One region of the Paenibacillus sp. JMULE4 genome, then DNA from elsewhere that is predicted to be linked to it. Evidence: riboswitches for the same ligand, from Rfam matches in the RefSeq annotation. Region 1 holds a riboswitch; each other region holds the start of a gene.
What was found. A riboswitch is a leader RNA that binds a small molecule or an ion and turns the genes downstream of it on or off. The one in region 1 is predicted to bind cyclic di-GMP.
Positions count from the first base shown of each region.

Region 2: it holds a riboswitch for cyclic di-GMP, as region 1 does, so the genes downstream of both, EXW96_RS14915 (hypothetical protein) here and EXW96_RS21650 (diguanylate cyclase domain-containing protein) in region 1, are expected to answer to the same signal.
Region 3: it holds a riboswitch for cyclic di-GMP, as region 1 does, so the genes downstream of both, EXW96_RS28435 (aspartyl-phosphate phosphatase Spo0E family protein) here and EXW96_RS21650 (diguanylate cyclase domain-containing protein) in region 1, are expected to answer to the same signal.

Region 1 covers NZ_SGWF01000019.1:24,401-26,664, reverse strand. Annotated here, with positions in the region: gene EXW96_RS21650 (diguanylate cyclase domain-containing protein) at 1-1,253, opposite strand, end outside; cyclic di-GMP riboswitch class II at 1,429-1,512, opposite strand; gene EXW96_RS21645 (alpha/beta fold hydrolase) at 1,858-2,264, opposite strand, start outside.
Region 2 covers NZ_SGWF01000014.1:419,963-422,226, forward strand. Annotated here, with positions in the region: gene EXW96_RS14910 (THUMP domain-containing class I SAM-dependent RNA methyltransferase) at 1-715, shown strand, start outside; gene EXW96_RS14915 (hypothetical protein) at 885-1,184, opposite strand; cyclic di-GMP riboswitch class I at 1,266-1,357, opposite strand; gene EXW96_RS14920 (YuzB family protein) at 1,658-1,879, opposite strand; gene EXW96_RS14925 (hypothetical protein) at 1,931-2,233, opposite strand.
Region 3 covers NZ_SGWF01000010.1:56,078-58,341, forward strand. Annotated here, with positions in the region: gene EXW96_RS02510 (ABC transporter ATP-binding protein) at 1-283, shown strand, start outside; gene EXW96_RS02515 (ABC transporter ATP-binding protein) at 273-884, shown strand; cyclic di-GMP riboswitch class I at 1,190-1,278, shown strand; gene EXW96_RS28435 (aspartyl-phosphate phosphatase Spo0E family protein) at 1,386-1,571, shown strand; gene EXW96_RS02525 (HD-GYP domain-containing protein) at 1,618-2,250, shown strand.

The sequences.
Region 1 (2,264 bases):
ACTCCATTCCTGCCGCTATCCTTCACAGCATATAGAGCCATATCCGCTCGTTTTAACAATTCATCCGGGTCCCTCCCATCCGATGGAAAGAGGGCGATACCCATGCTGCAAGAAATACAATGGCGCTGCCCGAACAGCTCGATCGGTTCCTGGAGGCTGGTTTGGATCCTTTGAGATATGGATTCGACCTCCGCCGAACTCGACAGGTTCGTCAATAATACGATAAACTCATCGCCCCCCAATCGGGCGACCATATCATTCGAACGAATGCAATGACTGATTCTTTTGGCTGCTTCGATGAGAAAAAGATCTCCGGCCTCATGACCGAGCGAATCATTAATATATTTAAACCGATCCAAATCAAGAAATATGACGGCCAATTGTGAATGACGGCGCTTAGCTTGATGGACTTCTTTACGCAACCGATCCATAAATAATCTCCGGTTCGGCAAATCCGTCAATGTATCGTGGTAAGCTAAATGGTAAATCGTTTGTTCCGACTTTTTCCGTTCGGTGATATCCCGCATAATCAGAGTCAGGCTGTTGACTTCGCCCGATTGGTTGAGGATCGGATTGATCTTGGTTTCCATATAGCAATAGCTGCCGCCCCTCGTACGGACCCGGAACTCCAGCGGCGGAGACTCTTTTCTTGCGGCCAGCCGGCTCTCAATCGCATCAACGACCGTCTCGCGGTCTTCTTCATGCACCCATTGAAGGATTTGGCTGGATTCAAAATCAGGCAAATCGTGTCCTAACAAGCTTGCGTGGGAAGGAGACACATACAAAAAATTCCCCTCCGCATCAATGATTGAAATCAGGTCCGACGAATTTTCGGTGATTAAACGGTATCTTTCCTCGCTTTTCCTGATCTCTTCTTCCATTTGTTTTCGGAGGCTGATATCATTTCGAATCGAAACATATTGATACGGTCTTCCTTGTTCATTTAAAAAAGGAACGATGGTCGTATCTACCCAATAGAATGATCCGTCTTTGGCTTTATTCCGTATTTCCCCCCTCCAAATATCTCCGGATCCGATGGTGGCCCACATGTTCTTAAAAAAATCACGGGAGTGATACCCGGAATTAAGTATCCGATGGTCCTGACCAAGCAATTCTTCCCTTTCATATCGGGAGATTCTGCAAAACTGTTCATTAACGTAGAGTATGATCCCGCGCGGGTCGGTTATGGCCACAATGGAGGACTGGTCCAAGGCATGCCTGATATCGGCCAATTCCTTTAAAATATTTTTCAATTTCTCGTCCTTTTCGAATAATGGGCTTTCCAAAAAAGGATATGTTGGTGAAACGGACACACGATTTGAACCTTGATTTCTCATCTCTCATCACCCGTTAAATTTGATTTGGAAGGATGCCGCCGGAATGGTTCGGCTCCACCGAAATTCATTGTAAAAAATAAACCGACCCTATAGATTATGGGGTCGGTTGCACTACTCGCTCCCAGCCATTCAAGTGCCCAGTTGAGAATGGCTGATCATGGCTTCCACAAAGATGGGGGTTATGATCATAATTGCGTTCACAATACTCCAAGAAAGACACCCTTATCCGGGCCGGCTGCCGGGACTGACGGGTAGCCTTTCGGCCTCATGAAGAGGAATAGTCCGCTTCTCGCGCGCTCCTGTTTCTAGGACGACGGACCTGGTTTTTATTATAAACGATCGGAAATTAATTTCCAATATCTTGATTGTAAAATGATCCGCCGGGAACGAAAAAAAGACCAGGGCCCCAGCCTGATCTTCACACTGCACATTTCCTTTTTTCAATTCAACGGGCGGGCGATCACGCCATGAAGCCGCCCGCGGCAGCCTGCGGCGCGGCTTCTTTTCCGTTATAAAGCATCTATTTTTGCAAAAAATATTCCACCAATGTGCAGAACGAATTCGTCTTTTCGATCTGCGTCCAATGTCCGCATGTTGAAAACATATGAAACTCCGCATTCGGCAGCAGCTGCGCCAATTTCCAGCTGGTCTGTTCGACCGGAATCACTTCGTCTTCCCGACCGTGCACGAGCAGCACCGGACAATCGATCCGTTTGATTTGATCCTCCGTTAAAGCCATCGCATCGATATGGCGCTGCCGCGGGGCGGGGAACATCGAAGCGAAGGCCGACTGGTTTTCTTCGTTCAAAGTGGCTTGATAACGCATATGCACCAGATCGCTGTTTTCGGCAAAGCTTTTGTCATAGGAAAAAATTTGGATCAACTGTCTCATTGTTTCCGGATCCGGCGTATAGCCCCACACACGGT
Region 2 (2,264 bases), on a different contig from region 1:
GGACACAACCGGCCCCGGACTTCACAAGCGCGGCTACCGCAAGCTGGTCACGGAAGCCCCGCTGAAAGAAACCATGGCCGCAGCCTTGGTGCTGCTGAGCCGGTGGCAGGCCGAACGCCCGCTCTATGACCCCTTCTGCGGGTCGGGCACGATACCCATCGAAGCCGCAATGATCGGATGGAATTTGGCCCCGGGCTTAAGACGCAGCTTCAACGCCGAGAAGTGGCCGCTCATTCCTAATGAATTATGGTCTCAAGCCCGCGAAGAAGCTTACGATCTTGTAAAGGATGACATCCCGCTCCAGATTACGGGCTCCGATATCGACCGGAAAGCGATCGATGTCGCTTTGGCCGCCGCGAAGGCGGCCGGCCTGGCAAAGGAGCTGACCCTGCAGGTGCTCCCGGTTGCCAAGGTCATGCCGCGGGGAGATTACGGATGTATCATTACGAATCCGCCGTATGGCGAACGTCTGGGCGACCACGGTGAAGCGGAACGGGCTATTCGCCAGTTCAGCCATTTATACGGGCAGCTGCCTACATGGTCCGCCTTCATCCTTAGCCCGAACAAACAGCTTGAGCATCATATGGGCCGTAAAACCGACAAGAAACGCAAGCTGTTCAACGGCCGCATCGAATGCAGTCTTTACCAATATTTCGCCCCCGGCGGTTTATACGGTTGGCGCAGCAACAAGGCGGCGGCTCCTTCCGAACAATAACATTCGGGACCTTGCCGTACTGTGATCGTCTTAAGCACCGCTTCTTCATCTTTCCATGTTTATGCTGAAGCAGCCCGGACATATAAGCATGCAAAAAGAACCGCTTCAAAGGCACCTCGCCTTGTCCGCGGTTCTTTTTGCGATATCGGTTATTCTTCTATTCCGGCAATCAGGCGTGACGAACCAGAGACTCCCTGCAGCTCAAATAATCGAATAGCGGCATGAATATGTCATTATCCGCTTCGCATCTTACGGACAGCTTGACTTCGCCGCGCCAGTAAAAATTCACGATCTGATGGCTGCGCCCCTTAACCATTTCGACGTCCCAGCACGGCGCCATCAGTTCGTAAACCTCACGGTTAATGAACATTTTCGGACCTTCGTTCGACAAAAACACGCCTACGAAATCATTCCCTACTTTCGTGTAAAAGCCTTTTCTTGACATGATGCTCCGATCCTGACCCTGCATCCGTTTCCACTCCTTTTTCAAAACAAAGAGACTCTCAACCTACGGGTACAGGAGTAGCAAATGGATGCGTCGCTCCTTACCTTCGGCAACTGGCTGGCTTGGCGCCGGAATCAGCGCTTTAGCCCCTATAGCTTTGCGTGCCCAGGCTTTCGCCTGGTTTGCCTTTATCGAGTTTGCTCGAATAATGTCTTCAAATGAACTTCATTTCCTTAAGAATAAAAGATAAGACCTAAGAGATACATAATTCAAAATTCCTATTTTCACCAAATACATTGAGTCTTTGGAACTATTTTCAATATATAACAGCCCAATTTCTCCTATAAGGAACGATACGGGCCAAAATGATGAGGTACTTAACTCCTTAAAAAGACGGATGATAAAGAAAAAAGCGGACTCCGAAACGCTTATAAACCCGCAGCAACCTGCGGTCAGGACCTGACCTGAACATAAGCGCGTAGGTATCCGCTATGAAGTCACTTCACATATTTACTGGCCTTTTCGATCGCTTCGTCCTCCGTCTTGCCGGTAACGTACCGGCCATTGACGAAGATGAAGGCAAAGCGCGAACAGGGCCCGCAGTACGATTTGCACCCCACCTTGATTTCTGCGTCGGGGGCCAGCTTCTGCAGCTTGGGCAAAGCCGTTTTTAATCTCATATGCTTGCATTTATCGCAAATACGTATATCGTTGGCCATACGGGGGCTTCCTTTCTATTGCATTAACCCATTGCGGAACCCGCTAAACAATCAGTGGTCGCCGTGGTTGCCTTTGCCCGGATTGGTCACCGAAAAGCCTTCCTCAGGCACATAGAAGTAATCGATGCGAATACCGTCCAAAAACGGCTCGTCCTTCTGAAGAATCACATCGATGCCTTTGTCGGTCGAGACGACGACATCGTTTTCCGTAGGCTTGTCCAATTTCATACCGTAATGCGCATGATCTCCGTGCGAATGCGTCACGTATACGCGGAGCTTCAATTCTTTGTCTTCCTCTTTCTCTATTTCGGCCAAAAGCACTTTGGCGGCATTGCGCGAAATTTTGCATTTCATGATTTCCATCTCCCAGCACTTATCGTTTTCA
Region 3 (2,264 bases), on a different contig from region 1:
AGTAGCCATCATTTATGCCGGCACGACCGTAGAGACGGCCCGTCCGGACGATTTCGCCGGCAGCGGGGAAAAGCTTCGGCACCCTTACAGCAAGGCATTGTGGAGAGCGCTCCCGCAAAACGGTTTTGAGCCGATCCCGGGCTTTCAGCCGCATCCGGATGCGCTCCCTGAAGGCTGCAGGTTTGCTCCGCGCTGTCCGATGGCTACGAACGAATGCATGAACTCTCTGCCCGAGATGCGATGGCTGCGCGGCGGATCGGTGAGGTGCATCCATGCTTCTTGAAGGGCGAAATCTGGGTTTTCATTACGAAAGGGCCTCTTGGATATTCAGGGGGATAGACATCATGATCAAGCCCGGTGAAGTGGTAGGGCTGGTCGGGCCAAGCGGCTGCGGCAAGTCCACTTTAGCCCGCATGCTGGCCGGCTATGAGAAGCCCAAGGAGGGAAGCGTTCTGTTGAATGGCGCTCCTCTGCCTTCCAAAGGCTTTCTTCCGGTTCAGCTGATATTTCAGCATCCGGAAAAAGCGGTCAACCCGCGATGGCTCATGCGGTCCGTACTGAAGGAGAGCTGGGACCCCGATGAACAGCTTCTTGCCTCTTTAGGCATTGAGGAGGAATGGCTAAACCGGCGGCCCGGCGAGTTGTCCGGCGGCGAGCTCCAACGATTCTGTATCGCCAGGGCCCTTGGTCCTAACACCCGTTTTTTGATTGCCGACGAGATTACCACGATGCTCGATGCCATAACCCAGGCCCAAATCTGGCATGCGGTGCTAGAGGCGGCCGAAAAGCGCGGTATGGGAATGCTTGTGATCAGTCATGATCAGCATTTGATCGGACGGGTTTGCACCCGGGTAATGAAATGGGGCTCTTCAAGGACGCTTTAGGGGGTTGACAACAAGCCGCGAAATATAAAACTTCCGAACCGGCAGGGGACTGGAAATCGGCATGTAAAACACACCAGCTGCGAATTTAGTTTCGTACTGGTGTTTTTTTAATGTAAAAAGACCTAGATGATATTCTAAAATATAGTACTAAAGACTCGTAAAAATGATAGTCAAATTGTGGAAAATGTGTTAGAATAAAAGAAAAGATGTCGAAACACCATAAATTAACACTATCCATGTCGATAGTTTTGACGATATACATATTTCTTTTGCACCAAATTGTAAACAATGTACAACCAATGATAGTCCGATCAAGGCACAGCCATTGAAAAGTGGTGTCGCAAAGCTAAAGGGGCTAACGTGTGGAAACACACCATGCCAGCCAGCCGCCGGAATGAGGAAGAAAACCCTTCATTCGGAGGGTTTTATTTTTTTTTGTAATCGAAAAAGATGGCTTCGTTAAAAAGAGGATGTTGTAGCCTGTGAGGATGGTGAGAGGCCATGTACGGTGTTTTTAATGAAAAGCGATTGAAACATTTATCGGAAGAAATTGAGAGAATTCGATTCAAAATGCATGGCATATTCAACATCAAGCTTTGTTTATCCGATCCGGAAGTTAAAGCATTAAGCAAGGAATTGGATTGTGCGGTGATCAGATACCAAGAGTATATCAAGCGATTGACATGAATGAAATAAGGACAATGAGAGGTATTTTACGGAAAGGGTGATGTCAGTGAACGGTGAACAGGCGGTAAACGGACTAACACAATTGCTGGTCAAAGATATAGTGACCTATGAGCATAGTATAAGGGTTGGAAAAATGGCCAAGCTGATGGCGGCCTATCTGAACTTTGATGAATTGCAAACCCAAAAATTGATTGCAGGATGCTGTTTACACGATATTGGCAAGGTACATATCCATGACTCCATTTTGAAAAAGAAATCCTCGCTCACACAGGAAGAGTGGAAATATATGAAGTGTCATGCTTTTTTCGGAGTTCAGATGGCCATCATGGAAGGAATTACCGATCAGGATGTCATCGATACCATTCATTATCATCATGAGCGTTGGGACGGTACAGGCTATCCCAGCGGCTTGAAGGGAAACGACATTCCTGTATATGCCCGCATTTGTTCGATATTGGATGCTTTCGACTGTATGATATCGGATCGCCCCTATAAAAAAGGGATGTCCATACAGCACGCTCGCGAAGAACTGCTGAACCAGAGTTATTCGCAATTTGACGGTCATTATGTTCAGGTGTTTCTCACCATCCAGGATATGATATTGGAACATATTCAAAGAGACTCCGTACATTCGATCGCCTATCATACGAGAGCTATATATCATTCGGGAATCGTATGACGATGAGATGAGTA